DNA from 3 places in the Bradyrhizobium sp. USDA 3240 genome. Region 3 is predicted to be linked to each of the others. Evidence: riboswitches for the same ligand, from Rfam matches in the RefSeq annotation. Region 3 holds a riboswitch; each other region holds the start of a gene.

Region 1 (10,232 bases), 2.3 Mb from region 3:
CTGCGCCCAGCTGCACGTTTGGGGCGCGACGCGATGGGCAGGTCGCGAACGACAATCATGTAACTAATTTATTTCTGTCATGTTCGATCGATAAGAGTCCCTCCGGGGTAGGACCGATCGTCGCACGCCGTCGAAATTTCAGTTAGTCAGAGCGAAGGGCCTTCATGCAACGCGTAGGCACAGTGGGCCGCTGCCCGACGATCCGTGGCGGCCTGGCAGCCATTTTTGCCTTGACGTCACTGGGGTTGCTGGCGTCCTGCAATTCCGCGACGGTCGGCGAGAGCGTGGACGCGTCTCAGGTCGACGTCACCGACAAAGTGCGATCGCTCGATCTCTTGCCGCGCCAGCCGCAACCGGTGAGCGGGCTTGCGGCAGCGGGCGGCAGCCAGGGCGGCAGCGTCCGCGCGGCGATGTATGAGGGAAGCGAAGTAACCGGCGTCGCCGACGCGCGGCCGCAGCCGGCGTCGAGCGGCAATGGCTTCGATCTGAATTTCGAGAGCACGCCCGTTGCGACCGTCGCCAAGGTCGTGCTCGGCGACATCCTGCATGTCGGATACACCATCGACCCGCGGGTGCAGGGTACGGTGAGCCTGGTGTCGGTCCGCCCGGTGCCGAAATCCGACATGGTCTTCGTGCTTGAAAACGCGCTGCGCCTGAGCGGCGTGGTGTTGCTGAAAGATACCGCGGGCTATCGCCTGACGCCGCTCGGCGACGCCGTCGGCGGCGGCCGCGTCGATGCTGCGGCGGCCAATCCCGAACCCGGATTCGGCATCTCGGTGGTCCCCCTGCAATATGTGTCGGCGCAGACCCTGCTGAAGCTGACCGACAGCTTCGCCACCAGGGCGGGCTCGATCCGCGCCGACACGACGCGCAATCTGCTGCTGATCCAGGGCACCGGCGCCGAGCGCCGCACCGCGGTCGATACCGTGCTCAGCTTCGACGTCGACTGGATGCGCGGCCAATCGGTCGGCATCTTCCCGATCTCGAGCGGCTCGCCGGCACCCGTCATTGCGGAGCTGGAGAAGATCGTCGATTCCGGCGAGAACGGTCTCAGCCAGAACGTCATCAAGTTCATGCCGATCGCACGCCTCAACGCGGTGCTGGTGGTGACCAAGAAGCCGGACATGCTGCACACGGCAGCAACCTGGATCAAGCGCCTCGACCGCAACGACACCGCGCGCACCTCGGTCCATGTCTACCGCGTCAAATACGGCGACGCGCGCCAGATCGCGCGGGTTCTGACCGACATGTTCCTCGGCGGATCGTCCGGCAATCTGCTCGACAGCGCCGACAGCCAGCTCGCGCCCGGCTCCGGCACCTCGTCGACGTCAAGCGTCGCCGACCGTCTGTCGGCGAACGGCAACTCGGGCTCGAACTCGGGCAGCTTTGCCTCGCGCGGCACGTCAGGGACAGGCGCAGCCGGCCAGGGCCTCGGCCAGGGATTTGGCGCCGGCGGGCAAGCGAACAATCAAAATCAGGGCCAGGGCAACAATGCCGCGCTGGATGCCGGACGCGGCGCTGGTTCGGGCTCGGGCAACGGCCAGCCCGTCATGCAGGACGTACGGATCACGCCCGATGTCGTGAACAACAATCTGCTGATCTATGCCGACCAGGCCAACTACCGCATCATCGAGTCGACGCTGCAGCAGATCGACGAGCCGCAGCTCCAGGTCGCGATCGATGCGACGATCGCCGAGGTCACGCTCAACAACACTTTGTCCTATGGTGTGCAAACCTATCTCACCAGCAGGAACCTCGGCCTGAAGCCGAACATGGGCTCGTTCACGGGCACCCAGGCCACCACGGCGCCCGCGACCACCACGGACGCGACCACCGGGGTCGCCTCCGTCGCAGGCTCGGTCACCAATGCCTTCATCAACCGCGCCTTCCCGGGCTTCAACTTCCTGATCGGATCGGAGACGCAGCCGAGCCTGATCCTGGATGCGCTGCATGCCGTCACCAGCGTCAAGGTGCTCTCCAATCCGTCGCTGGTCGTGATCAACAACCAGGTCGCGACCTTGCAGGTCGGTGACGTCGTCCCGGTGTCGACCGGCAGCGCGACGGTGCTGACCGGAAGCAACACGGTGGTCAACACCATCGACTATCGCAACACCGGCATCATCCTGCGGGTCTCGCCGCGTGTCAGTGTGAACGGCACCGTGCGGCTCGATGTCGAACAGGAAATCAGCAACGTTCCGCAGACCAGCGCGAACAGCCTGACCCCGACGGTATCGGAGCGGAGGGTCAAGAGCCAGATCGCGGTCGCCAATGGCCAGACCGTGCTGCTGGCGGGCCTGATCAGCGAACAGCAGAGCGGCAACCGCAATGCCCTTCCGGTGCTTGACCAGATTCCCGGCCTCGGCGACGCCTTCGGGCATCAGAGCAACGCGACCCAACGCACCGAGCTGATCATCTTCATTCGCCCGCAGATCATCCGCAACGGTTCCGACGCCCAGATTGTGGCCGAGGAGCTTCGTTCGAAACTGCGCGGCAGCATCGCCACGACGACGACCAATGCGCCGATCACCACCAGCTTCCATTGAGCAGGGCGACACGATGCTCCTCACGCGCGCGCTTCGGACAAACCTTTGCGCTTCGCTTGCGGTCGTGGCCTGGGCGATGACCGCATCGGTCGCGAGCGCCGACAGTCTTGTGCGCGGAACGGCCGCCTTCCATCGCGGCGACTATGTCAGGGCATTTCACGAGCTCTCGCCGGCCGCCGATCGCGGCAACGCAAGAGCCCTCGGCATGCTCGGCTTCATGTATGAGCACGGCTTCGGCGTTCCGCAGGCCTACGCGGCCGCCGCCGATCTCTACTATCGCGGCGCCATGCAGGGCGACCCGTTCGCACAAGCCATGCTGGGCTTGAACTACGACAAGGGCCACGGCGTTCCGACCGATTTCTTGCTGGCCTACAAATGGCTCAATCTGGCGGCGGCCCGCACCGGCGGGCGACAGCGCGATGCCTATCTCCGCTTCCGCGATGCGGTCGCATCCAAGCTCTCAACCTATGAGATCATCGCCGGCCAGCGGTTTGCATTGGAATGGGTCCCCGACCGGCAGGCACCGGACGTGCATCTGACGGTCAAGTAGCTTCCCGCGCCGGCTTCAAGCTGGGAGGCGCGTGTCCCCTCTGCACCTTGCGCCGCGAGAGCCGGCGCCAGCCGATCACGATACCGCTGATCGAGACGATCGTGCCGACCGCCGACAGCAGCCAGACCACGACGTCGCGCGCCGGCGAGATGCGCAGCAGCAGCGGGAAGTCCAGACTGTGCAGCGCGTTGAACAGCCAGCGGTAGGACCGGCGGCTGTCATCGCTGCGGTCGAGTATCTCGGCGCTGACCGGAGAGATGTGCAGCCAGGTGTGGGCGGGATCGTCGAAGGCGATCCGCAGCACCGGAAGCTCACGCGCATGGTGCAGCGTGTACCAGTAGGCGTCCGGCTCGTCGAGTTGTCGCACCGATATCAGCGCTGCTCCGGGCATCGCGCGCCGGGCGGCCGCGACGATCTCGTCCTGCGAGAGTGTCACGGGCGCGCCGGTCACGGGATCGGCAAGACTTCGACGGCCATTGCTGTCGTCGAGCATCACCAGGGGGCGGCCGCCGATCCAGATGTAGCGCGCTTCCACGGCCTGCGCGGATGGCGCTGCCCGGAAGCCGGCAACGATATCGGGTGTGTCGTGACCGCTGTATCCGGCTGCGATCTCGCGCATAACGCCACGGCCGGAGAACGCGCCGCCGGGATTGAGCGACAGCCAGCCGCTGAACATCCAGGTGAAGATGAAGATGCCGCCGATCAGGCCGGCGATGTGATGCCAGGCCATCCAGCTGCGATAGGGCGAGACGGCGCCATCAGCGTAACGGCGCGTCAGCCGCAGGCGGAGAATGCCGATCCAGAAGCCGGTGACCGCGACGACCAGACACACACCCGAGATCCACAGCACCACGTCCCGCCAAAGCGGGCCGTCCTTGCGCAACACGGTCGGATAGATCCAGTGCGGGATCGAGCCCAGCCAGTTCCAGATACGTTCCTGCCGCGTGGTGTCGAGCGCGATCTCGCCGCTGCGCGAGGAGACATAGAGCTCGGTGCCGTCAGCGTCGCCAAGGCCGATCAAATAGAGCGGCCGCAACGGATCGAAGCGTGCGGTGACCGACCATTGATCGCGCGTCACGGTATCGAGCAATTGCGGCTGCACGGCACGCGGGTGGTGCCGGGCAATGGCAAGCGCCTGGTCGGGCGCGATCCGGTCGATCACGCTGCCGTCGATCGCCGAGATGGTGACCGCGCCGCCCTTCCATCCGGTCACGCGATAGACCGGAACGTCGTCCATCATCGAGAGCCGGAGATCGCGCGGATAATGCTCCGTGCCCGCGATCGCCAGCGCGCGATCGGGAGCGACCTGCACCTTGTTCCAGAGAATGACGGGGAGCGCGGACAGGCGCTCGCTGTCAGTGAGGCGCGGAAACGCCACGTACATCATGACGAGACCGGAGATGAACCACATCGCGAAGAACAGACACGTCGCAATGCCGATCCAGCGATGGACGACATAGAGCCATCGCCGCGATCGCCGGATCAGAGCCTTGCGCATGGTCAGAACTTCACGTTGACGGACAATTCGGCGGTGCGCGGCATGCCAAGCAGCCACTGCCCCGTCCCGTTCGAGGTCACCGCGTAGACCTTGTCGAACAAATTGTAGACCCGGAACGCGACGGTGGTGCGGTCATCCGGCTTCCACCTGACACCGCCGTTGACCACATTGTAGCCCGGCCGCAACTGGGTGTTGGCAAGGTCTGAGTACATCGCACCGACCATCTGCACGCCGCCATAGACCGACCAGTTCGGCGCGAAGTCCCAGGTCAGCCAGACGTTGGCGACCTTCTGCGGCACGTTGATCGGGACATTGCCGGCATAGCTGACGAGCTTGCCGCCGACCGACTGGGTGTTGTTGTCATACTTGGCCTGCAACATCGCGACATTGGTGTCGATGCGCCAGCCGTCGTTCAGCGCCAGGCCGACCGTTGCCTCTACTCCGCGGGATGATTGCTGACCGATCTGCAGCGAAGCGCCGGGAGTGCTGGGATCGGCAACCAGCAGGTTGTTCTTGACGATCTGATAGCCGGCCAGCGTCCATTCGCCGCGGCCGCCCAGGAACGATTGCTTGACCCCGAACTCGGTCTGCTTGCCGGTGGACAGCTGAAACGTCTTTTGCGAGGCCGACAGCGAGATGATGTTGCCGACCGGATCGACGCCGACCGCATACTGGCCATAGAACGCGAGGTTCTTGATCGGCTCATACACGATGCCGGTGCGCCAGCTCGTGCCCGACAGCGTGGTTTCGAAGCTGTTCGTCGGTGTCTTGTAGTCAGTACGGTCGACCTCAGGGCGATCGTACCTGACGCCAGTGACGAGCGACAACTGATCGGTCAGCGATAGCCGATCTTCGGCGAACAGCGCGTATTGATTGACGTTTGCATTGAAGCCCGGCGTGGTCGGAGACTTGGTCACAAAGAACGACCCGGGATCAAACACATAGGGAGCGACCGAGGAGTTCGTGGGAATGGACGGAACGCTTGAGTTGTTGGTATGGAAGAACTCGATGTGATTGACGTCGAAACCGGTCACGAACCGGTTCTCGAGGCCGAAGATGTGGCCGCTGAAGGTCGCATCCATGCGGTTGCCGACCTGCTTCTGATCGTGGAATATCTCAAGATAGCTCGTGCGATCGATCAGCTGCGTCTTGGGGTTGAAAGTGTAGTTTTCGATATCGCGCCAGTGCCGCTCGCTGTTCAGATAATACAGCGTGTTGTTGACCTTGATGCCGTCGGCGACATCCCACTCGGTCTTGAACTGGGTCCAGCTGTCCTGGTAGCGGATCGCGCTGTCCGATGCGTTGTAGTTCTTGAAACGCAGCGCGTCCTGGATCTGGCCGTTGATCAGCGGCGTGCCGAAATAGCGCGACGGACTGCGGTCGCCATAGTCTTCGGAGAGCGTAAAGGCGAGATTTTCCGATGCCTGCACGCGCACGGCGGCGGAGACCACTGCATTCGAGGTCTTGTCGCGATCGACCCAGCCGTCCGACATGTTGCCGGTGGCGTTGATGCGGTACGACACATTGGGATTGATCGGCCCGGTGCTGTCCACCGACAGCCGTCGCGTCATGTTGCTGTCGAGCGAGACCTCGGCCTCGTTATAGGGCGTGCCCTGCGGCTTCTTCGGAACGACGTTGATGACGCCGCCAATCGCGCCTTCGCCGTACAGCACGGAGGCCGGGCCGCGCAGCACCTCGATGCGTTGCGTCGACCAGGTGTCGTAGGGGAACGTCAGGGTGCCGGAGCCGACGTAGAAGCGCGTCCCGTCGTACAGCGTCATCACCGAGTTGCTGCCGGCAAAGCCACGGGTGCTGAACGACAGGCCGCCATTGCCGGGCGCCGGCGTTGCGATGAACCCAGCCGCATTCTGGGTGACGGCGTCGAGCACATTATGCTGGCCGCGTTCGGCGATGGTCTGCGCCGTGATGATCTCGACGCTGGCCGGCGTCTGCAGCGGCGTCAAATTGAGACGGCTGCCGGTGCCGCCCTGCGTGGTGGCGTTGAGCGTCGGCGACGCCGATCCGGAAGCGCCTGACACCGCAGCATGTGGCGCGCCAGCGGCTGCCGCCGCCGTTGCAGGTCTCGCGCGTGACCGCGATGCGGCGGCAGGATTGCTGCTTCGTGCCGCAGGCTTGGGCCTTGCGGATGTCGCGGGGGCGACCTCGATCGGATCGAGCGTCGTGGGTGGAGGTGTTTGTGCCGAACCCTCGGCGGGCAGCAGCAGCGATGACAGGGAGCAAACGAGACCGAGGCGCCAACGGCGCGCGGCGGGAGAGGACGGAGACATGAAAAGACTCGCGGTAACGTGGCACGTCACCGCGAACGCGGAGTGGCGCAGTGCCCGAAAGGCAATGCTCCGATCCCACCAGGACGCCCCCGCCCGATGTGCTCGCGTGTGACCACGACTGACGGCAGGTCTCCTGGCTCACGGGTCATCGCCTGTCGACGCCTTCCCGGGCCTGAAAGGCCCAGTGGCAAATTGACGAAAGGCTCGCCGTTTACAGTTGCGGGGACAGCTGCGGCATTGGGGTTACCCTCGCACCGCATTCCCTTTTGATCCCCGAAGGGAACCGTCGAGAGAAACGATAGGTGGTGCGGGATGGGCTGTCAATTCGACGCGATTGTCGCACACATGCTTTGCGCGGTGGTGCTGCGGCGATGACACAGCGGCATCGGCGGCTGACGCGGGTACTTCTTATCCCCGTCATCCTGAGGTGCGAGCGGAGCGAGCCTCGAAGGATGCACGGCCACCAGCCGGGCCGTCGACCCTTCGAGACGCGCTTCGCGCTCCTCAGGGTGACGGGAAACTAGCTTCGCATCACTCGGCTTCGACGCATCCCTGCATCACCTCATCGATCTCGGCCCGCGACAGCGCGCCCATTTCGGCGATGAACACGATTCGCGTGCGCGGCACGCCCGGTGCCGGCACGCCGCCGGCAGCCAGCGTCGCGCGTCCGCCGGCGAGTTGAAATACCGTCAGCCGTCCGGGCTGCTCCACCGTCTCGAACAATCCCTTCGCCCGCGCCAGCTTCGGCGCCAGTTTGCCGATCGCCTGCTGCAAGCGCGGCAACCGCACCGGCCATTCAGAGGTCCAGCTCAGCGTCTCGAACCGGTCGGATACCGGCCGTCGCGGCGCGGTCTCGCGCGGCGCCGGCACCTGATCGAGGTCGGCCGGAAACAGCAGCGCGGCCGGCACCTCGCCATGCAGCGCATCGACCACCACGGCCGCCGGACGCACCGCCCGCACCGCATCGCGGATCGCTGTGCACGCGGCTGCATCGGCCAGATCGACCTTGCTCAGCGCCACCACATCGGCCGCCCGCAGCTGCGAGCGCAGCAGCGCATCGTTCAGCATCGCCGCAGGCTGCGTCGCGTCGACCACGCACAGCACCGCCTCTAGCGGCGCCTCCTTCCAGATCACGGGATCCATCAGGTTGCGCACGATGTCGGCAGAATCGGCGATCCCGCTGGTCTCGATCACGATGAATTCGGGACGCGGATCACGCCGCAGCAGGGTTGCGAGCGTGCGCAGCAGATCGCCTTCCAGCGTGCAGCAGATGCAGCCATTGCTCAGGCTGACCACGCCGTCGCTGGCGCCGGCGATCAGCTCCGCGTCGATATTGATCGCGCCGAAATCATTGACCACCGCAGCGATGCGCCGCCCTTGCGCATGCGCCAGCAGATGGTTGACGACCGTGGTCTTGCCCGCCCCGAGAAAACCCGCGACCAGCAGGATCGGGACCGGCATCTCAGCCTCCGGCAATCGGCCGGCGCACCGGCCGGCCCGGCCGTGCGGCGACGTCAAGCACCCCATCGTTGATCAGCGGCTGGCCGCTGACCACGAGATGCCGCACGCCTTCCGCCGGGCGGTTCATCGCGGAGAAGGTCGCGCGATCGCTGAGCGTCTCGAAGTCGAACACCACGACGTCAGCGTCGGCGCCCGCCTGCAGCCTGCCCTTGGCACGCATTGCCGGCGTGCTCGCGGACAGGATTTCCGCCGGGATCAGCGCGCATTTGCGGATGCCCTCGAGCAGCGACACCTTCCGACGCTCGCGCACCCATTCGCGGATGAAGCGGGTGAAGCAGCCGGCCGAACGCGGATGCGAGGTGGCATCGTCAGGCAGCGGCCAGGCGTCGCCGGTGTAGGGGCGGCCATCCGACAGCGTCCACGGCATCGCGTCGGACGCGATCGCACCGCCCGGATACAGCACCGCCATGTCGAGCAGGTCGCGATGATGCTGATTGTTCTCGATATCGAGCACATGCCACAGCACCAGCGTCGAGGGTTCCGCGGCCTGCGCGGCCAGCAACTCCTCGCGGCTGCCGAAGCGGTGACCGTCGGTCACGCGCTGCACCGAATCATAGCCGAGGCCGTTGCGCTCCTCGAACTGGGGATCGCTGAAGAAGGTCGCCGCCAGCACGGTGGAGCCGGTGCCGTAGGGATAGGCCTCCACCGTGATCGGCAGGCCCTGCGCCTGCGCCTTGGCGATCAGCGCCACACAGCGCTCGATGTCCGTCTTGCTCGACGAGTTGAAGTGACAGATGTGCATGTGCGCGCCGGTCGCGCCGGCATAGCCGATCAGGCGGATATAGGCCTCGGCCGCGCTCTCGGGATCGATGCGGGACATGTAGGCGACATGGGTGAAGGTCGGCACCGCATGATTGGCCGCGAGCTGGCACACCGCAGTCAGTTCCTGCACGCCGGCGCCCGGCGCATAGGCGTTGAGAATACCGATGCCGATGCCACCCTCATTCAGGGCGTTGGCAAGGCGCGCGAGGATACCGCCGACCTCGCCCTCGGTCGCCACGTTCTCGATCCAGCGGCGATCGCGCATCGCTGCGCCGAACGATTCCAGCGAGCTTTCCGAATTCGAGCCGGTCATCGCGCCGATCCGCGCGAACGCCCAGTTGGCCGCGGCGCCGTAGTTCAGCACCCGCCCCTTCTCGGCCTGGCGCTTGTACCAGGATGCCACCGGCAGCACGCCGGCCTCGAGGTCGAGCGATGTCGTCACCCCGTCGAACGCCTGCATGCGATCGGCCGGAATGGTCTGGCCGTGCGCGTGCAGGTCGATGAAGCCCGGCGCGACCACGAGTCCGGTGGCATCGATCTGCCGCTCGGCGCCGCCGAGCCCGGTGCCGACCGCGGCGATCTTGCCGTCGACAACCGCGATGTCGCCGATCGCGTCCATCCCGCTGGCCGGATCCACCACCCGGCCGCCGCTGATCACCAAACCACCCATCTCACCACTCCCCGCATTGTCCGACACCGACCGGTCTCTTTTCGAGCACAGAGAAGCGCATCGCACTGATCGCAGCAAGCCGGGCCACGGTTGTGGCGACATGCTGTGACGGAATATCCGCCGCGCCGTGATGGCGATTGCAGAGAGACCTCCCTACGTTCCGGTTGGACGTCGCGAAGGCAGGCCCCGCCAGAGATCGGCACCGGGCTTGACGCGGCTCGCCACGAGTTTCGGCGGCATGCGGTCCCTGGCGATCGCCGCTTCGACCGCGCGCTTGAGCCTGACATTGTCGATCTGTGCCAGGAATCGCTGGATAATGGCGTCCTGGTCCGCCCCCCGACTGGAGATCGCCGCGCACAGCTCCGCGGTCGTCCGGCGGAAGAAGTGGAAGCCGTCATCG
Region 2 (10,232 bases), 700 kb from region 3:
CGCGACCACGCCGAAATTGTTGATGCCCGAGGTCGACAGGCTGAGCAGCGTGAAGAACGCCGTCAGCACCATCAGCGCCGGCGTGATCACGCTGGCCTTCGGTGCTGAGTCGTCCTTCGGCTTGTTCTTGTTGGCGCCGGCATCGGGAATGCCGAGCACGATCAGGAACAGCGCCACCAGCGGTCCGACGGCGCCGGCCACGACCAGCGCGCCGAGGCCGCCGATCGAGGCGACGAGCGCTGCCATGATCGCAGGCGCCACCGCGCCGCCGAGGAATCCGGCAAAGGTGTGGATCGAGAAGGCGCGGCCCATCCGCGCCTCGTCCATATGGGCCGAGAGGATGGCGTAGTCAGCCGGATGATAGACGCTGTTGGCCAGGCCGAGCGCGATGGCACAGACGATCAGCGAGGTATAGCTCAGATGCAGGCCGAGCCCGATCAACGCGCAGCCGCCGATGGTCAGCCCGATCAACAGGATCTTGCGCGCGCCGATATGGTCGGCGAGGTAGCCGATCGGCGCCTGGGTCAGGCCGGAGACCACCGCAAACACCGTCAGCGCGAAACCGAGTTCGACATAGCCGACGCCGAGCTGCTGCTTCAGGAACGGGAACAGCATCGGCAGCACGAAGATATGGAAATGGCTGACCCAATGGGCAACCGAAATCCCCGTCAGCGTGCGCAGCGCGCTGTCGGCTTTCGCTTGCTGCGGTGCGGCCAGAATGTCGACCATGTCAGTGAAACCCCAATTCCAAAGCGTTTTTGAGCGAAGAGGGTATCGGTTCGCGTGCAGAAAACGCGTCAAAAAATATGCCCGGCAGGGCGGGCAGAAAATAAAGGCTGGCCGCTAATTGTCCATGAACGCGCCTGCATGGCTGCCCCCGGCGCGGGCGTGCCGGATCGACACATGCGGCATTAAAGGCGGCGACAAAGTGCGGTCCTGCGGTGATGATCGGTCATGATCGACCCCAAAAAGCCGCTCCGGGTGCTTGTGTCAGAGGGCTCCAGCACCTCCGGCCGCGAGGCGATCACGATCCTGGGGCTGGCCGGCCATCACGTCGAGGTCTGCGACCCCTCGCGCTGGTGCCTGGCGCGCTACTCCCGCTTTGTCCGCAAGTACCACCATTGCCCGCCGCTGCGGTCAGATCCGGCCGGCTTCCTGCGCTTCGTCGAGCGGCTGCTGGCATCGCGGCAATACGATGTGCTGCTGCCGACCCATGAGCAGGGGTTTCTGTTCGCCCGCGCCGCGGCGCGATTGATATCACGGACGGGCCTGGCGCTGCCGGATTTCGACAGCTATCGCGCCGTGCACAGCAAGGCCGGCTTCAGCCGGCTGCTCGACCGGCTCGGCCTGCCGCAGCCGCCGACCCGGATCGTGACCTCGGCCGACGGACTGCGCGACGGCCTGCGGTTTCCATCCGTGGTCAAGACGTCGGTCGGCACCGCGAGCCGCGGCGTCTGGTTCGTGCGCGACGCGGGCGATCTCAACCGCGCGCTCTATGATCTCGAATCCGCCGGCGATTTTGCCGGCGAGGTGCTGGCGCAGGATCTCGTCACCGGCACGGTCGAGAAGGCGCAGTCGGTGTTCTGCCGCGGCACGCTGACTGGTTTCCATGCCTACCGGCAGATCGCGGCCGGCGTCGGCGGCGGCGAGGCGATCAAGGAGAGCGTGAGCCGGCCGGCGGTCCGCGCCGCGCTCGAGACCATCGGCGCGCATCTCGGCTGGCACGGCGCGCTCTCGGTCGATGTCATCATGCCGCTCGACAGCGCAACGCCGCTGTTGATCGACTGCAACCCGCGGCTGGTCGAGCCGATGAACGCGTACCGGTCCGGCACCGATCTGGTCGATCTGCTGCTGCGCGTCTCGCTTGGAGAGACGCCGCCGCCGCTGGCCGAGAGCCGCGCCGGGGTGCGGACGCACCTCGCGATGCAGGCGCTGCTCGGCAGCGCATCGCGCGACGGCACGCGCCGTGATCTGATCAGGGAATGCGGCCGCATCGCCGCGGGCGAAGGTCGTTATCGGGGAAGCAGCGAGGAATTGACGCCGGTGCGGCTCGATTGGCTCAGCGCCGTGCCGCTCGCGATGACGACAGCGCTGCTGCTGGCATCACCGCCGATCGCCTCATCGTTGGCGCGCGGCGGCTTCGGCGCGCATCTGCTCGATCGCGCGAGTATCAAGACGATCGAGGGGGAGGATTTCCTGCGCGATCTCTCAACGCGTCGTCCCGGCGAAAGCCGGGACCCATAACCACAGGATTGGATTGTCGAAGACGGCTGTGGCCCCAGCATTGTGAGACAATTGGCATTCGTGGTTATGGGTCCCGGGTCGCGCTTCGCTTGCCCGGGACGACGGGGGGATGGGCATCGCTCATCCCTCACAACGGCTCATCGTCATTGCCGTAGCGATCGACCTTCGGCGTGGCGATGTCGCCATCCTCATAATCGTCGTCCTGCGGCGCTGCGGGCGGCGGAGGCTTTTTCGACTTGTCGTCGGACTTGTCGTCGATCTTGCCGCTGCCCTTGCTCTTCTTTCCGGCCTTGGCCATGCGTTTCCCCTGCGCGGGTCAAATCATCTGCCGGAATTCTACTCCAGTTTGCGGCCGCTTGTAACGTGAGGAGGCGGCACGGCGGGGTCACACCCGCCGCGCCGATCATGCTCTAGAACGTCGCGCCGGCCTTGACCATGTAGGTGCGGCCGGGCAGCGGATAGGCCGAGAAGCGGCCGGCCGTGAACGAGCTCGCGATGGCGTAGTCGTAGTAGAGCGCATTGAACAGATTGTTCACGCTGAGCGACCAGAAGAAGCGGTCGTATTGCCCGCTGAGCTTGAGATCGGCAGTGGCGTTGCCGGGAATCCGGCTCTGGGTGTTGGCCTGGTCGTTGTCCATGATTCGCGAGCTCCAGGCCCGCACCGTGGCGTCGAACACCAGATAGTTCTGCCAGATATTCCAGGTCACGCCGAGATTGCCGGTGTAGCGCGACACCAGCGGCACGTCGTTGCCGGCCCAGATGCCTTCGCGGAACACCGCACGGGTGATCGCCATGCCGCCGCGCAGGGTGACGCTGTCGCTGACCTTGAGCGAGGCGCTGGTCTCCGAGCCGTAGCGGCGGGTGGGGTCGAGGTTGGTGTTGTAGAACAGCACCGGGTTGAAATGGATCTCGTTCTCGAGATCCATCAGATAGATGCTGGTCTGGACCTGAAACAAGTTGGTCTTGACCCGGAAGCCGCCCTCGACGTCCTGCGACGTCTGGGTCTTGAGCTGGAAGTTCTGCGGGATCGGGGCGAAGGTCAGCGGGTCGAATGACGGACCCGATGCGACGCGCTCGTCGACATCGGGTGTGCGGAATGCGCGCGCGGCGCGGCCGAACACCGAGAAGGTGTCGGTGAAGCGATGCTCGGCGCCGACATGCAGCGCGTATTGGGTCTCGTTGCTGTCGAGCGGCGCCGCCTGCGTGTCGAACGCAAACGGTGCGTTCGGATCGTAGCGATCGCGTGCCGAGACGCTGGTATTCTGGACGCGCGCCCCGTAGGAGAAGTCGGTCGTCGGCAATAGGCCCAGCGTGTGCTGCCAGTAGCCGGCTACGGTCTGCTGCTCGATATTGTAGATGTGGGTGGGATCGACGCCCTGATAGGCGCCGCGTGCTTCGCGGAACGTCGAATCGTAGTAGTCGATACCGGTCAGGATCGTCGACGGCATGCCCAGCATCACGTTCTTGACGCTGAGCCGCGGCGTGATCGACCAGGTCTGTAGCGCGGCGTCATTGTAGGTCGAGGCGAAGCTGATGGTCGGCACGGTGCCGAAGAAGCCGCTTTGCGTCTCGCGCTGCCGCCAGCCGCCGTCGACGATGAGGTCGACGCCATTCATCAGCGTCTTGGTAAAGCCGGTGGTGACGCTGGCGGTCTGCTGGTTGGCATAGTCGAAGGGCGTCGCCGCGCCGCGGCGATCGGTGAGCAGTTCGTTGACGCCGATCGACGGATCGACCAGCCGTCCGCCGGGCAGGCCGAGCTTCTGGTCGCTGCCGGTGACGGTGAGGAAGGCGGTGAGATCGGACGTGGTATAATTGACGTTGCCGACGGCGTTGCGCTGGTCGAGCGCGTTATTGACACGGTAGCCGTCGGACTTGATGCCGTTGCCGTAGAACGAGGTCGACCATGGGCCGGAATTGAGCGCCGCGGACACCGCGGCCATGCGGGTGCTGAACGAGCCGAAGCCGCCTTCGGCGCGTATCGTCGCCGGCGGACCGCCGGCGCCGGTCTTGGTAATGATGTTGACCACGCCACCCACCGCGTTGTCGCCATAGAGCACCGCACCGCTGTTGCCGCGCGTGATCTCGATGCGCGCGATCGAATCGAGCGGAATCGTCGTGAGATCGAAGCCGGCCTTGTCGACGTCGTTGAGGCGTCGGCCGTTGAGCAGGAACAAGGTGTTGTCGGAGGCGAATGCGCCGAAGCCGCGCAGGTCGACCGAGGTCTTGGCGCCGTTCGGCCCGCCGTAAAGCGTTTGCAGCTGGACGCCCGGCACCTGCGCGAGAATCTCGGGCAGCGACTGCACCGGCGAATGCGCGATGTCGTCGGCCGTGATCACGGTCGAGGAGGAGCCGACAATGCCCGCGAACTGCCGGCCGCCGCCGGTGCCGCCCGTTCCGTTGGCGGTGCCGGTCCCCGTCGTGTTCGATCCTGCTCCGCTGCCCACATTGTTGCCTTGGGCGGTGCCCGGCGCCAGGCGACGCGGCGCCGGCGCTTCGTCGGCGGCCGGCTTGGCGCGCGTGAAATTCTGGTCGCTTGGCTTGGTGATTTCGACGGCCGGTAGCTGATCGGGCGAGGGTGCCTGCTGTGCCCGTGCGGTCGAGAGAACGATTGCCGGCGCGATCATCGTCGACGCGAGCAGAAGCGCGCGGCGCCGGAAGGACGAGTTGGAGAACATCTAGGTGAGACCTCGGTAACGTCAGTGGCACGTCACCGCGAAACCAGTCTCACCATGCGCTCTCGCATCAGGTGAAGCTCATGCCTGTACTCCCCGACCGGCATCTTCGCGTGTGACCACGGCTGACGGCAGGTCTCCTGGCTCGCGGGTCGTTACCCTTCGTCGCCTTCCCAGGACCGAGATTCCCAGTGGCCTGTGACGAAGGATTCACCGCATACAGTTGCGGGGGCAGCCGCGGCATTGGGGAAGTTTCCCCGCACCGCATTCCCTTTTCATCTCATGAAAGAACCGTCATGTTCATCTAGGGTTCGGCCCGGCAGCAATGTCAACCCGGCGGACGTCGGGCAGCGGTCGCACGGCTACGGTTTTTGGCGGGTGTCGCTTGCCTGCCACGGCGATCGCTGTAAGAGCATGGATCCAATGAGCGTGCAGGATTTTACCTTGGCGGCCGAGGTCGCGGCGCGGCGCCGGTGGGGCGCCATCGCGGCGCTGCTCGCGCTCGTGGTCCTGCTGCTGGTGCTCTCGCTCGGCATCGGGCCGGTGCGGCTGTCGCCGCTTGCGGTGATCGAGGCGCTGTTCGGCGGCGGCAGCGACGTGGCGCAGGTGATCGTGCGCGAGATCCGGTTGCCGCGCACCATTCTGGCGTTCGCGATCGGCGGTATTCTCGGGCTATCAGGCGCGGCGCTGCAGGGCCTGCTGCGCAATCCGCTGGCCTCGCCGTCGCTGTTCGGCGCGCCGCAATCGGCGGCATTCGGCGCGGTGCTGGTGATCGCGCTCGGCCTCGCCGATGTGCGGTCCTACGCGCTGCCGGTGGTGGCGATCATCGCCGCGTTTGGCTCGGTGTTCGCGCTGCTCGCAATCGCCGGCCGCAATGCCGGGCTGCTGATCCTGATCCTCGCCGGGCTTGCGATCTCGAGCTTTGCGGGAGCTGCAACCGCGCTGGTGATGAACCTCTCCAGCAATCCGTTCGTGGTGCTGGAGATCGCATTCTGGCTGCTCGGCTCGCTGGAGGACCGCAGCTTCCAGCACGTGGCGCTGGCGCTGCCCTTCATCGTCGTGGGTGCGGTCATCCTGCTCAGCCAGGCGAACGTGTTCCGCGCGCTGACGCTCGGCGAGGAGGCGGCGCAGAGCCTCGGCGTCGATGTCGGGCGGCTAAGGTTGCTCGTGATCACGGGCGTTGCGCTCGGCGTCGGCGGTGCGGTCGCCGTCACGGGCACGATCGGCTTCATCGGTCTCGTCGCACCGCACCTGATGCGCCCCCTGATCGGTCACGATCCGGCACGGCTGCTGGTGCCGAGCGCGCTCACCGGTTCGGCGCTGCTGCTCGCCGCCGATATCGCGGTGCGCATCATCCCCTCGAGCTCGGACATCAAGGTCGGCGTGCTGACCTCAATCATCGGCGTGCCGTTCTTCCTGTATCTGATCATGCGCGAACGCCGCGCGCTCGGCGGAGGCGTGGCATGACGCTGCTCGCCGCCACTGCGCTCAATACCTCGCTCGGCAGCCGCAAGGTGCTGCACGATGTTTCGCTGTCGCTGGAGGCCGGCCATCTGGTCGCGCTGGTTGGCCCCAACGGCGCCGGCAAGACCACGCTGCTGCGCGCGCTCGCTGGACTAATTCCATCCGATGGCGACATCAGGATCGGCGGCGACGCGCTGGCGTCGCTGCCGCTCCGCGAACGGGCGAAACGTTTCGCCTATTTGCCGCAGGGGCACATGGTGCATTGGCCGCTGCCGGCGCGCGATATCGTCGCGCTCGGCCGTTATCCGCATGGCGCGACCGATCCGGCGCGGCTGTCGCAAAAGGATATCGAGGCGGTGCTGCGGGCGATGCAGGCGGTCGACGTCACCGAATTCGGCGACCGCCGCGTCACCGAGCTGTCCGGGGGCGAGCGCAGCCGCGTCGCGCTGGCCCGGGTGCTGGCGGTCGAAGCGCCGGTGATTCTCGCCGACGAGCCGACCGCTTCGCTCGATCCGCGCCACCAGATCGACGTGATGCAGAAGCTGCGCAACGTCGCAGACGCCGGCGTGCTGGTGATCGTGGTGACGCACGATCTCGGGCTCGCCGCGCGCTTTGCCGATCATGTGCTAGTGCTGTCCGAGGGACGGCTGGCGGCACAGGGCACGTCGGGCGACGCGTTGTCGGAGAGCGTTCTGGCTAGCGTGTTCCGGGTCCGCGCCTATCGCGCCGAATTTCAGCGCGAGGCCGTCATCGTGCCGTGGGCGGATGTGTGATGGGTGGGCGGCGTCTCGCAGTTTTGGCCGCGGCGGCATGGATGATGTCGTGTGCCGCCGCCTTGGCGGCCGGACCGAGCATCATCTCGATGAATGTGTGCAGCGACCAGCTCGTGCTGTCGCTGGCCGATCCGGACCAGATCCTCGGGCTGAGCCGCTTTTCGCGCGATGCCTGGCAATCCTGGGCCGCCGAGAAAGCGCGAAACTATCCGCGCCTGTCGGGCGGGGCTGAGGACGTGTTGTTGCTCAAGCCCGACCTTGTCGTGGTCAGCCTGTTCGACAAGCGCGCGACGCGCGATCTCTTGAAGGCCAATGGGCTGCACCTCGTCGAGTTCACAGTGCCGCGCACGCTGGGCGAGGTGAGGGACCAGATCCGCGCGATGGGTGACGTGGTGCAGCATCCCGATCGTGCGCAGGCCGAGATCGCACGGCTCGATGCGGCCGTCGCGCGAGCGCGGGCGGTGGCGAGTGTTCATCACTATCGCGTGCTGCCGCTGGAGCGCCGCGGCTTTGTGTCGGGCGACAGCAGCCTGATCAGCTCGCTGCTGGCGGCAACCGGCCTGATCAACGCGGCCGGCGAGCTCGGGCTCGGCGCGGGCGGATTTGCTTCGCTGGAGGCCATCGTAAAACTGCGGCCGGATTTCATCCTGGTGTCGGAGGCCGGCGATCGCGCCGAGGATGAGGGCCGCGCCTTCCTGCTGCATCCGGCGCTGGAGCGCTTCTATCCGGAGAGCAAGCGGATCGTGCTGCCGGAGCGGCTCACCGTGTGCGGCGGCGTGATGCTGGCCGATGCGCTGGATCGGTTGACGGCGGAGTTACAGCGGGTGACGCGGTAGGTACACCGTCATTGCGAGGAGCGACAGCGACGAAGCAATCCATGCCGCAGCAAGCGGAGAGATGGATTGCTTCGCTTCGCTCGCAATGACGGGGAGAAACCTACCCCATCACCACCGGCCCGCCGACCTTCTTCCAGGCATCCATGCCGCCTTCGATATGCGCGGTGTTCGCCAGTCCGGCCTTCTTCGCAGCGGCCACCGCCATCGCCGAGCGTTCGCCGAAGGCGCAGAAGAACACGACGCGGCGGCCGGTCGCGGCCGCGACTTCGCGCAGCATGCCGCCGGGCTGCAAGGTGGCGCAAATCCCGGGATAGGGCGCGTGCAGCGCGCCTTCGAGCGTGCCGTGCTTGGCTCGCTCGCCGCTCTCGCGCAGATCCACCAGCAGGATATCGGGCCGGCCGAGGCTCGCGATGGCGTCGCGCGCGCTAAGCGAGAGGCCTTCCTTGGCGAGCTCGTCCTGGTGCAGGCCGACATGCATGTTGGCTGGCAGCACGACGTCCATCAGCTTCGGGTTCGGCAAATTGAGGTTGTTCATCAGCTCGACATAGTCGTCGATCGATTTCACCTGCAGCCGCGGATTGTAGCGCTTCTCCTCGCCGATGGTGGAGACGGTGTCACCTTTGTAGTCGTGCGCGGGGAACACCATGGTTTCCTCGGGCAGCTTGAGCAGGCGGTTGAAGATCGAATCATACTGTGCCCGCGCGCTGCCGTTCTGGAAATCGGTGCGGCCGGTGCCGCGGATCAACAGCGTGTCGCCGGTGAAGACGCGGTCGCCCATCAGATAGCTGTAGGAATCGTCGGTGTGGCCGGGCGTGTACAGCGCTTCGAGGCAGAGGCCTTCGATCGTCACCCTGTCGCCGTCGGAGACGCGCATCGAGACCACGTCGGCCTTGCTCTGCTCGCCCATGATGGTGATGCACTGGGTGCGGTCGCGCAGCTCGCCGAGACCGGTGACGTGATCGGCGTGGAGATGAGTGTCGACGGCCTTGACCAGCCGGAGGTCGAGTTCCTGCAGCAGCTTGCAGTAGCGGTCGGCCTTCTCCAGCACCGGATCGAGGATCAGCGCCTCACCGCCGGCGCGGCTGGCGAGCAGATAGCTGTAGGTGCCGGACACGCTGTCGAACAGCTGGCGAAAGATCATGACGGCTTACCTGTTCTCCGGGTCGAGTCGTGAGGAGGATATTATTCCATAGATGGGGTGGATTCAAAGCAAATCCATCCCCCGGAGTAATCCGGTCCCATCACCCCCAATCCATCACCGTCACACTGAGGAGCCGCGAAGCGGCGTCTCGAAGGGTCGGCGGCCCGGCTCTTTCCGAGAGGAGTGTTGGCGCGCGGAGGCAATGGGGCCGTGCATCCTTCGAGACGCCGCTTCGCGGCTCCTCAGGATGACGGTTCTGGATGGGCGCGGACGCCTACGGCCTCACGTAACTCCAGCCCTGCTCCTGCAGCTCCATCAGATGGACCACGCCCGACGGTACGATGGTGGCGTCAGGGACGACGGCGATCGCGTGGCCTTCGGCCTTCTCCATGCCCTGCCTGGTGTTGTTGCAGGCGGAGAACTGGATCTTGCCCGGGAATACGAGATCCTTGAGCCGCCTGATGCGGTCCTGCACCGGCGAGGTATCGCTGCGCAGCATGTTAAGGCCGGGACCGTAGGTGACGATGTCGATCTCCACGTCCTCGTTCCTGGCGCGGTAATATTCGATCACGTTGGTCGCGTTGTTGAGCGCGAGATTCATGATCTGCGGGTCGTTCTGGTCGACCTGGATCGCGATATGGTGCGGCTTGTCGGCGGCGAGTGCGCTCGCCGTGAAGGCAATCGAAAGCACGACGGCGGCGGCGAGACGGCGAAGCATGGCAGGATATTTCATGTGACTGCCGCTCTCTCCGTCATTGCGAGGAGCGAAGCGACGAAGCAATCCATTCGGTCCCTGCGACAAAGCATGGATTGCTTCGCTTCGCTCGCAATGACGGCGGGGGTTAAGGACGGACCAGCGTGTATCCGTTCTCGGTGAGAAGCAAAATCTGTGCGACGCCGACCTGCACGGGGGTGGCGGCTGCGATGTAATCGGGCCGTTTACCGGTGTCGCGCTCGATGGTGTCGACGGTGTTGAGGCAGATGTCGACCCGCGCGCCCTGCGCGACCAGGCTCTCGACCAGCTTGCGGTTGGCATTATCGGGTCTGAACAGGTCGATGCCCGGGCCGAAGGCGACGATCTCGACCGCGACCTTGTCGGGGT
Region 3 (10,232 bases):
TCGATTCGATCGACGGTCCATCCATTGCTCAGCAGCGCTCCCACGAAATACTTCTGGCCGCCGATAAGAAGATAACGTTCGCTTCCGCGCCAAACCGCTTGGACCGAGATTGAGGGCGGCGCCTTTTCGTCCTTGACGGTGACCGCGTTCACAAGGGCAGGAGTTCCGTTGGTTTGATGATCAAACCATTGCTGGATTTCCTGCCATTTTGCGCCAAGGGCTGGGGTCACGGTTCCTTCCGCGGTCACGACGCCGTGCCCCGAACCGACCTTGATATTAAGAAGGCCTCCTCGTTCAACCTCCTGCCGCAGCAATTCGGCAGTTGCATCAGCGGCCCTTCGCATCCAGACGATTGATGGCTGGTTTGGCGGCAATGTCGGCCACAGGCGATGCGTCTGTGCTCGGCGGCACTGCGTTATCGTCAGGGGCGAATATGGGCGAGACGGCGCCGATCGCCATGGAGCTGAGCAAGACGAGGCTGAGCACTACGATCCAGATAAAAGAGCGGCTGCTTGAGCCACCTTGCGGCAAATCTTGCGTCGACCAGCGAATGGACATGGCGCCGACATGAACGACGGCAGGAAGAGGAACACTAACGCGCTCGCCTGGGGGCATATTCTCGCGGCCGTCCAGTCTGATATTGGCTGCAAGGGCCTCGATCTCGATCGAATTGGTATGCGGGGTGATGCGAAGGTGGCGCGGTTCGAGCCCTTGTTCAAAGAAGATCAGATCGGCATCGAGGCCGCTGCCGATGAGGCTGGCCCCAATAGCGGTTTTGCCCCTAAGCCCGGCATAGAGTCCCGATAAGACCTCAAACTCGAGAGAAATCGATTCGCTCACGGATCATCTCCTGAATAACGAGACAAGCCGTACGGCAGTTCGCCGTACGGCTCTTGCAGAGTTCGTCATTCACTGCGCGGACACGGTAGCGACTCGGTGAGCCAACCGCCTTGCAGATTTACTGGACGCGTTCGTCGGCGACCTTCTTCTCGGAAGAGAGCTCGGTCGTAATTCTGCGCATCGCCACGGCCTGGGCCTGAACTTTTTGGCTAACACGCTCGAACTCAGCCATCTGGTTCTGGAAACCGGCATCCTGGGTCTGCTGAGTAGCAGGAGCGGCACCGTTACCGCCAACACTATTAACCGCCATGTCTATTCACCTTTCTTTGTCGTGTGTCGTAGTTGTGGCCTGCTACGTCGGGCGGGCCGACGATACGATGGCAGGAATAGAAAGAAAGACGTGCTCGCCCCCCAGACTGCTCAGGCCCAGCTCTGCGTTCTTGCCGAGACCATCGGTCTTGGGCTGTACGTTGCTCGTTTCAGCGTTCTTGTTGTCGGCAGCTTTGTCGGGGTGACTATCTTCGGACCCCAGCTTGTGGATCACCTTTCCAAAGGCGTGATCAAGGGCCCCGCCCACGGCGGAACCAATCGCAGCTCCGGCAGGTCCGCCCAACCGTCCGCCGGCAGCGCTTCCGATCATTTCTCCAATCATCGACTTCTCCTATGCTCGTCTTGTTACGCTCAATAGGCGACTCCTCGCCTACAGTTCAGCGGCCTCATGCTAGGAGCGCTACCTTTCGAGAAGCTGACGAGTCTCGCGTTCCAGAACATTGGGGCGGCACTTTGCAGAAGCTCATCACCTGCTGACAGCTTGCAAGCTTCATTTGCCTCCCTGGCCGCGCGTATGATCAGCCTGACGCCGAGCCGATATCGGCGCGGCGAACGTCCCTGCGCGTCAGGCGCAATTCGTTGGTCTGGTGAAGCTTGCAGCGAAGCTCTGACGGGTGTGCGTGGTCCGGCGATCAGGCCCGGTCGCTGGGCCTACGGCCGGGTTGTTGCGTTTGTCGGTGAGAGCTGCTGCGGAGACTGGTGGTGTGATCGCCGGCACTTAGAGATTGCATCGATAGCGCCCAACGGGGGGGGGGGGGGGGGGGGGGGGGCTGGTCCGACGGGGCGACTGGCGGCTTCGCGGTGAGACCTCGTCGCTTATTGAGGCCTCGCAAGGAGCAGGGCCTACTCAGTGTAGCTGACATCGGACAGTCGATCGTCGGGTGCGAGACTGCATGTTACCGGTGATCGGCGAGCGTGGATATTCCCTAAAGGTGGTCTGTCGTGGAAGGCGGCTGCGAGCAATCATGCGATCCCCAGCCCGTGTCTGCTGACGAGGGCTGTGATGTTCAGTCGATGGTTTGTTGTCGTCAGCTTTTCGACAGGTACTGCTGGTACAGTCTTGGAACTTGGATGCGTGCGACATGCTCGTGCCAAACCGACGAGAGGAGGGGGGGGGCTCATCAGGGTTGCCGGCGCCGGCAGCGAGAAGCATCCATTCGCTCCCCATCGGGCAGGAGTGCGTTCTAAAATGGTTCCTAGTTGATTGAGCGCAACGCTCGCAATTTTACCGCTTTCTTCGATGCAACAGGAGTGAACTAAATGGCGTATCTTCCCGTGGCCGGTCTCCCCGTGGTCGGCGCACTCGATTCGACGGTGAATGGAGTGGGGTCTGACGGGGTGGTTGCCAGCCCCGCTTTCGGCGCGCTGTTGGGGCAGTATGCCCCAACAGGTGCCTACCAGTACCTGCCGGCAGGTGCTGCCGTCGTTGTCGCTCCGGTGGTCGTCACTCCAGTTGTGGCTGCTCCCATGTACATGATGGCGCCGCCGCCTCCTCCTTCCATGCTGTTGAGCCAGCAAAGTTCGGGTTTAGAGCCTTCCGTCGATCCGGTATGGACGCATGAGGTCAAGGATGGTAAGGCCACGATCAACCTCGGCGACAAATATACGATCACGGCCGATGAGAAGGATGGCACCTGGACCGTTCGCAACAACCAGACAGGCCATGTCACGAAGATCCATGGAGATCCCCATGTTGACGCGGACGGGGATGGCAAGGATGACTTCGACTTCAAGAAAGATATGACCTTCCAGCTCGACGATGGGACCAAGATTACCGTCAATAATGTCGACTACGGTAATGGTGAGACCATCTCCTCAAAGTTGACCATTACGAATGGTCACAACGCGATGGTTGTGGAGGGGCTCGGCGACGACAAGGATGGCAAAAACAATCTGAGGGTGACCCAGTCCAATGCCGGCATGACTCTTGATGAGCTGACACCCGATGGTGCCCAGGCGATCCATGAGAGCGGCCAAGGCTGGGTCGATGGCGCCGGCGGCGTGGTGAATCAGGCGAGTATCGATGCCGGCGAACAGGGTCGCGCGCCGGGCAGCTACCAGTCTGCAAGCGCAGCGCCTGCCACTGCAACACCCGTGTTCTTCGTTCCTCCTCCACCGCCACCTCTTGCGATGGTTCCGCTTGCCGTCGCTCAGGCGCCAGCGCCGTCATCTCAGCCAGCGCCGTCATCTCAGCCAGCGCCAGTGTGGTCGCACGAGGTCAAGGACGGCAAGGCGACGATCAACCTTGGTGATAAGTATACGATCACAGCCGATGAGAAGGACGGCACCTGGACCGTTAGAAACAACCAGACCGGCCATGTCTCGAGGATCCACGGCGATCCTCACGTCGATGCTAATGGCGACGGCAAGGACGATTTCGACTTCAAGAAAGGTATGACCTTCCAGCTCGACGACGGCACGAAGATCACGGTGGACACGGTCGATTATGGCAAAGGAAAAACCATCTCCTCGAAGCTCACCATCACCAACGGCGACAATGCCATGGTTGTGGAGGGGCTCGGTGACGACAAGGATGGGAAGAACAATCTGAAGGTCACGCAGTCTAATGCTGGGCGGACGCTTGATCAGCTGACGTCCGATGGCGCTCAGACAATCCATGAGACAACTCAGGGGTGGGTTGACAACTCCGGACGCAAGGTGACGCAGGCGGTGATCAACCACAATGAGAACCCGGATGCGCCACCGGATTTCAAGACGATGATGCGCGAGAGCATGTTCCAGCGCATTTTCCATCGCCATGCACAGCCGGCATGAGGCCCGATCCCGGGGCGTGTCGGAAACTCGTGGAAGCGGGCGCTAGCGCCCGCCTTTCATTTTCGCCAAACGGCCGCGAGAAGGGCAGCTTGGCGATCTATCGATTCAGGATCGACGGTAACAGTCAGATTGTCTCGGCAATCGCAGCCTTCGCCCCGACAAACGGGCGGAGGGCCTCCAGGCCCGGCTACGCGGCCAGAATTGCTGTGGCGCGTTCCCGCCCGTTGTCGGCGATGGAGGCGCTGCACAGGAACGGTGCTCTCAGGTTTGTCTGCATGTCAAAGTCATGCCGACGCAAGCGTCGCAGTGAAAATCCCGTCAAGATCGCAAATTGGATTGAGGGCTGCCTCGACGGCGCGATCTACCGTCGGCTCAAAAGCACAAGCCCTGCCTCGCGTTGAGCTCTGCCTGTCTTTAGCCTCCGAAGCCGGGCGTGAACCCTTGCGCCCCCCGAACATCCATCAGCTTCTCAGGAAGCCGGAGGCGCTATGGGCTTTGAGCATCGCCATTCCCGTCAAAGTAAGCTGCTAGGGACGTTAAAAGGAAATCGCAGCAGCCCGCCGCCAAAAAGATCCCGGTGCATTCGGATTCGCGGGACCCGCTCGCAGCTCGGATCTGAGATCATTGAATGCGCATCTAACTGGTGGCACGTGCCAAGTTTCACTTGGTACGTCTTCGATTCGATCACTACGCGTGATCTGCTGCCGGTTTGATGGACACCCGGTTAAGCTAATCCCACCTTGCGCTCGAACTTAAGCGGGCTGAGATCGCCGATGGTCGAGTGCCTGCGGGTCGTGTTGTAAAATCGTTCGATGTAGTCGAACACATCGGCGCGTGCCTCATCTCTGGTTCGATAAATCTTGTTGGCCGTACGCTCGGTCTTGAGCGAGGAGAAGAAGCTCTCCAGCTCATGCTGCAAACGATGCCGTGGTCGGCCATCAGGCGCTGGAACTGCTCGCTGGTGTACTGGCTGCCCTGGTCGGAGTGATGCAACAGTGCATCCGGCTTGCCGCGCCGCCAGACGGCCATCAACAATGCGTCCGTCACGAGCTGTGCCGTCATGGCGGCACTCATCGACCAGCCCACCACGCGGCGTGAGAACAGGTCGATCACCGCTGCGACATAGAGCCAGCCTTCGGCCGTCCAGAGATAGGTGAAGTCGGCGATCCACTTCTGGTTCGGCCGCTCGGCGGCGAACTGCCGGTCAAGGAGGTTCGCCGGTACGGTCTCGAGCTGTCGATCGCCGCTGTCCTTCGGCAAGCGCCGACGTCGCGGCCGCGCCCGCAAGCCTTGCAGGCGCATCAGCCGCTCAATCCGGTGCAGGCCCCAATCCGCCCCGTCGGCGAGCAGGTCACGCCACACCCGGCGTGCGTCATAGGTGCGGTCGCTGGCGGCGAAGCTGGCCTTGACCTTGCCGCCGAGCTCCTCGTCGCTGCGGGATCTGGTGCTGGGAGAGCGATTCAGCCAGGCATGGAAGCCCGACCGCGACACTCCCAGCGCATCGCATAGCCATGCCACCGGCCAGATCGTCCGGTGCTTCGCGACGAAGGCGAACTTCATGTCGCTTCCTTCGCGAAGTAGGCTGCGGCCTTTTTTAGGATATCCCACTCGGCCTTCAGCTTGGCGACCTCACGGCGCAGCCGCTCGATCTCCTGCTGCTCCGGCTTCATCTGCCCGTAGCCGGGAAAGGCTTGCGCCGGGTCGGAGCCCAACTCCTTCACCCATTTGCGGAGAACATTCTCATGAACATCCAGGTCACGGCCGGCTTGCGCCACCGACACCCCACGGTCCCGCACCAGCTTGACCGCCTCGACCTTGAACTCGCGGCTGAACTTCCGTCTTTTCATCGCCACCTCCGGCTTCATGAAACACCTAATCTCGGTGTCCATCAAACCGGCAGCAGCTCAGCGGGCTGTATCTCTATGTGGCGCCGAGCATCGGCTCACCCATCATCAAGCTCGCTCATGGCCTCATCCATATCCGACTGGGAATCGCTTATGACTTGCGTGGCGACGGAAACGAGAGCCTTTTCGAATGCTCGGCGCAGTAGCGCTGCACGCGTGTCATCGCCGCCGCTCTCGGCGGTGTCGGAGGGGGCGCCAACCTGCGGCGCTGTTGCATTAATATCGGCTGCGTTCATGTCGTAACACCCGGATAGCGGCGTCGCCGCGAGATGACCTATCCGCTTCATGCTAGCAGGGACAGCTTGCGAAAAGCTGACTAAGATCGAGCCTCCTTGGCGGCTTCATCCATGACCACGCAAGTGAGGACAACCGTTGTGCCGGCACGGTCATTACTGCGATCGGAGCTCTGGTAAATCATGGCGCCAAAACACTTGGCCACGTCAGCAAGCGCGACGGCGACTGTTGCGCGTTGAAGGCTCAGTGGTACCACAAGCATTTGTGGAGCTATCGCGCTCGATCTGGCGCGCGCGGCAAGCCACCGAGATCGCACGATCATGGCAGGGACGCACCTCACGCCAGTTCCACAAGAAGAGCAACACCTTGCTGGCGCAGCTCGATCGCATTCTCGACCGCTTTGAATTGCAAGCCAAACGTCGCGCGTCACGAGATTATCCCTCGCCAGCATCGCCCAGAACCTTCGCCGAACGGATTCCTATCCAACGCGGACTCGCATAGGCACCCGTCATCGCGACGGAGCATCGAAATCAAAATGCTGCCACTCTTTTCACGGAATGGGCCGAAGCAGGGGGGGCATTTGCTCGAACACAGCGTTGCGGGCCCGGACCCGGAGCGGACGTGGCGTCCTGCGTCTCGACTCCCCTGCCACAAGCCTTGACGAATCTCGACGCGCGGCGTCTGTATGTAGATCTGCCACGGTCTTCCATTCTGCATCTAGTAGGGTGGAAGCTAAGAGAGAACCCGGTGCGCCGGTAACGGCTATTCCGGGGCTGCCCCCGCAACTGTAAGCGGCGAGCGGTTGTCATAATGGTCACTGGCCGCGACAGCACCGGGAAGGCCGACAGCCGCAGCGACCCGCGAGCCAGGAGACCTGCCGCGACAGAATAGAACGTCCTCGGGCGGGGTGCCCCGTGCGTCGCTTGCAGCCTGGGACGTTTGACCCGTCTCCTCGCAAGTCGTGCGCGTGGCTTCACCCCCTAACATCGCGGGGTTGCCGATGTCGCCGTCTTACGATTTCAATCAGCATGGTCATCTAATTGAGTGGCCGAGTGTGCGGCCGTGGCCGGCGCGGCCAAAGTCTGCCGCGCCTCAGCGGTGTGTTGTGCCGCCGCCGTCATCGCCTCCGCTGCCGCGGCCTCTCGCGCCATTGCCAAAGCCGTCCGATCTCACGCTCGATCGATCGCGCGACGGCCTGCTGACCGCGTTCGGCAAGCTAACGCTGACCGATCGTTATCTGCTCGTCGGCGAAAGCGTCCAGGACATGTTCGCGCGGGTGTCCTGTGCCTTCGCGGACGATGTTGCGCACGCCCAACGTCTCTATGACGCGATGTCTCGGCTGTGGTTCATGCCAGCCACGCCGGTGCTGTCCAATGGCGGCACCACGCGCGGCCTGCAAATCTCGTGCTTCCTTAACTCGGTGTCGGACGCGCTCGAAGGCATCGTTGGCACCTGGGACGAAAACGTGTGGCTTGCCTCCAACGGGGGCGGTATCGGTACGTACTGGGGCAATGTTCGCTCGATCGGAGAGAAGGTGAAGGGCGGCGTCAGCTCAGGCGTCATCCCGTTCATCCACGTCATGGACGGCCTGACGCTGGCGATCAAGCCAGGGCTCGTTGCGGCGCGGCTCGGCGGCGGTCTATCTCGATATCCAGCATCCCGAGATCGAGGAGTTTCTCGAGATCCGCAAGGCGTCCGGCGACTTCAACCGCAAGAGCCTCAACCTGCATCACGGCATCAACCTCACCGACGAGTTCATGCGTGCCGTGGGCGCCGGCACCGCGTTCGCTCTGCGCAGCCCGAAGACGAACGAGGTCGTCCGCGAGATCGACGCGCGACAGCTATGGCAACGCATTCTTGAGAACCGGTTGCAGACAGGCGAGCCTTATCTCTTGTTCATCGACACTGTGAATCGCGCGTTTCCCAAGCACCAGCGCGAGCTCGGTCTCAAGGTCTCGACCTCCAACCTGTGCAGCGAGAGACCGGCATCGACCATCGCGGCGAGGAGCGCACCGCGGTGTGCTGTCTGTCATCGCTCAACCTCGAGACTTGGGACCAATGGAATGAGGAACCCGGCTTCATCGAGGACGTCATGCGCTTCCTCGACAACGTGCTCACCCACTTCATCACGACGGCGCCGGAGGGTATGAAGCGGGCCCGCTACGCCGCCCTGCGCGAGCGGTCGGTCGGACTTGGCGTCATGGGCTTCCACTCGTTCCTCCAGGCGAATGGCATTCCAATGGTGAGTGGCTTGGCGAAATCATTCAATCTAAAGATGTTTCGGAAGATCCGGGGTGATGCCGACGCGGCATCCGTCGCCCTTGCTCGCGAGCGTGGCCCGTGCCCGGACGCCCTGGAACGTGGCGTGATGGAGCGCTTCAGCCAGAAGATCGCGATCGCGCCGACTGCTTCGATCAGCATCATCTGCGGCGGCACCAGCGCATGCATCGAGCCGATCCCGGCCAACATCTACACCCACAAGACGTTGTCTGGTGCCATCTCGGTACGTAATCCTCATCTGACCAGGGTACTGATCGCCAAGGGCGCCGACACCCCGGTGACCTGGCAGTCGATCATTGCGCAGGAGGGTTCGGTCGCCCATCTCGACATTCTGTCGGAACACGAGAAAGCGGTGTTTCGCACCGCCTTCGAGGTCGACCAGCGCTGGATCGTCGAGCTTGCAGGCGACCGGGCCGCATTCATCTGCCAGAGTCAGTCAATCAACCTCTATCTGCCGGCCGAGGTCGATAAGTGGGATCTCCACATGCTGCACTGGACGGCGTGGAAGCGTGGGGTGAAGAGCCTTTAGTACTGCCGTTCAAAATCGATCTCGCGCGCGGCGTTCGCCGGCAAGATCGTCGACGATGACGAGGCCGCGCCGCGGCAGCCGCCTGCGCAGCGCACCGATTATGAGGAGTGCCTCGCATGTCAATGATCGATCTCTCGTCTGTCGATCCGCGCACGCTGATCGGCAAGGGACGCGTTGGTCTCCTTGACTCGATGGGCAGCTATGACGTTGATCGCTACGCTTGGGCCTACGAGTTCTGGAAGCGTCAGCAGCAGACGCATTGGATGGCCGAGGAGGTGCCGCTCGGCAACGACCTCAAGGACTGGGCGTCGTACCGCGTCACCGCCAGCGAGCGCGCGCTGCTCACCCAGATCTTTCGCTTCTTTACTCAGTCGGACATCGAGGTCGGTGACAATTATCTCAAGCGATACATCCCGATTTTCCAGCCGCTCACCGTCCAGATGATGATGGCGGCCTTCACGAACATGGAGACGGTCCACATCGACGCCTATGCGCTGCTGCTCAAGACGCTCGGCTTGCCCAAGACCGAGTTCGAGGCATTTCGCAGCTATGCGCAAATGCGCGCCAAGGCGGACTACATGCACGAGTTCGGCGTTGACACCGTGGCCGATGTCGCGCGCACCCTGGCTATGTTCGGCGCCTTTACCGAAGGCATGGCGTTGTTCGCGAGCTTCGCTATGCTGCTCAATTTTCCGCGCCACAACAAGATGAACGGCATGGGACAGATCGTAAGCTGGTCGGTGCGCGACGAGAGTCTCCACTGCGAGGGCGTCATCAAGCTGTTTCACGAATGGCACCGCGAGACCGGCGCCGTGACGCGCTCGGTCCGTGACGACATCGTCGATGTCGCCAGAACGATGGTAAAGCTGGAGGAGAACTTCGTCGATCTCGCCTTTGGCCTGGGCAAGATCGAGGGCATGCGCCCTGAGCAGATCCACGCCTACGTCCGTTTTGTCGCCGACTGGCGACTGACCCAACTCCGGATTGCCCCGGTTTTCGGCTTCTTCAAGGCCGAGGAGGATGGGTTCACGCAGCTCAAACCGCATCCGCTGCCTTGGCTCGTCGAGATTCTCAATGGCGTCGAGCACGCCAATTTCTTCGAGCAGCGCGCCACGGAGTACTCCAAGGCGGCGAGCCGAGGCAGCTGGGACGGCGAGGACGGGGTGTGGGCGGCTTTCGGCCGTATGTAGGCAGCCGGAACAGCATGCGTCCGTTCATACATCTTGGAGGTTCGCGGAAGTCCTCTGCTGCGGCTTCCGGCGGCACAGCGGACCTCAAGCGGCATCATCCACGCCGCTCGAAAATCATAATGGGGAACACCCGCCCACGGGGCTGATGTA

What was found. Region 3 has a riboswitch for cobalamin ahead of ACVIGA_RS27770 (ribonucleotide reductase N-terminal alpha domain-containing protein). Riboswitches for the same ligand answer to the same signal wherever they lie in the genome.
Region 1: it holds a riboswitch for cobalamin, as region 3 does, so the genes downstream of both, ACVIGA_RS16755 (TonB-dependent receptor) here and ACVIGA_RS27770 (ribonucleotide reductase N-terminal alpha domain-containing protein) in region 3, are expected to answer to the same signal.
Region 2: it holds a riboswitch for cobalamin, as region 3 does, so the genes downstream of both, ACVIGA_RS24375 (TonB-dependent receptor) here and ACVIGA_RS27770 (ribonucleotide reductase N-terminal alpha domain-containing protein) in region 3, are expected to answer to the same signal.

Annotation. Positions count from the first base shown of each region.
Region 1 is NZ_JBSSGD010000002.1:3,385,737-3,395,968, forward strand. Features, by position in the region: gene gspD (type II secretion system secretin GspD) at 165-2,543, shown strand; gene ACVIGA_RS16745 (tetratricopeptide repeat protein) at 2,620-3,093, shown strand; gene ACVIGA_RS16750 (PepSY domain-containing protein) at 3,086-4,591, opposite strand; gene ACVIGA_RS16755 (TonB-dependent receptor) at 4,594-6,879, opposite strand; cobalamin riboswitch at 6,986-7,182, opposite strand; gene ACVIGA_RS16760 (CobW family GTP-binding protein) at 7,411-8,340, opposite strand; gene ACVIGA_RS16765 (amidohydrolase family protein) at 8,342-9,832, opposite strand; gene ACVIGA_RS16770 (hypothetical protein) at 9,986-10,232, opposite strand, start outside.
Region 2 is NZ_JBSSGD010000002.1:5,029,404-5,039,635, forward strand. Features, by position in the region: gene ACVIGA_RS24360 (MFS transporter) at 1-729, opposite strand, end outside; gene ACVIGA_RS24365 (hypothetical protein) at 955-2,244, shown strand; gene ACVIGA_RS24370 (hypothetical protein) at 2,372-2,542, opposite strand; gene ACVIGA_RS24375 (TonB-dependent receptor) at 2,655-4,919, opposite strand; cobalamin riboswitch at 5,030-5,227, opposite strand; gene ACVIGA_RS24380 (FecCD family ABC transporter permease) at 5,340-6,383, shown strand; gene ACVIGA_RS24385 (ABC transporter ATP-binding protein) at 6,380-7,153, shown strand; gene ACVIGA_RS24390 (ABC transporter substrate-binding protein) at 7,195-7,989, shown strand; gene ACVIGA_RS24395 (MBL fold metallo-hydrolase) at 8,090-9,130, opposite strand; gene ACVIGA_RS24400 (DsrE family protein) at 9,405-9,863, opposite strand; gene ACVIGA_RS24405 (DsrE family protein) at 9,973-10,232, opposite strand, start outside.
Region 3 is NZ_JBSSGD010000002.1:5,730,188-5,740,419, forward strand. Features, by position in the region: gene ACVIGA_RS27735 (SctD/MshK family protein) at 1-344, opposite strand, end outside; gene ACVIGA_RS27740 (hypothetical protein) at 328-840, opposite strand; gene ACVIGA_RS27745 (hypothetical protein) at 959-1,150, opposite strand; gene ACVIGA_RS27750 (hypothetical protein) at 1,193-1,492, opposite strand; gene ACVIGA_RS27755 (DUF1521 domain-containing protein) at 2,431-3,945, shown strand; partial or broken gene ACVIGA_RS27760 (IS3 family transposase) at 4,670-5,792, opposite strand; gene ACVIGA_RS27765 (hypothetical protein) at 5,888-6,085, opposite strand; cobalamin riboswitch at 6,766-6,979, shown strand; partial or broken gene ACVIGA_RS27770 (ribonucleotide reductase N-terminal alpha domain-containing protein) at 7,084-7,674, shown strand; partial or broken gene ACVIGA_RS27775 (ribonucleoside-diphosphate reductase subunit alpha) at 7,700-8,892, shown strand; gene ACVIGA_RS27780 (ribonucleotide-diphosphate reductase subunit beta) at 9,009-10,082, shown strand.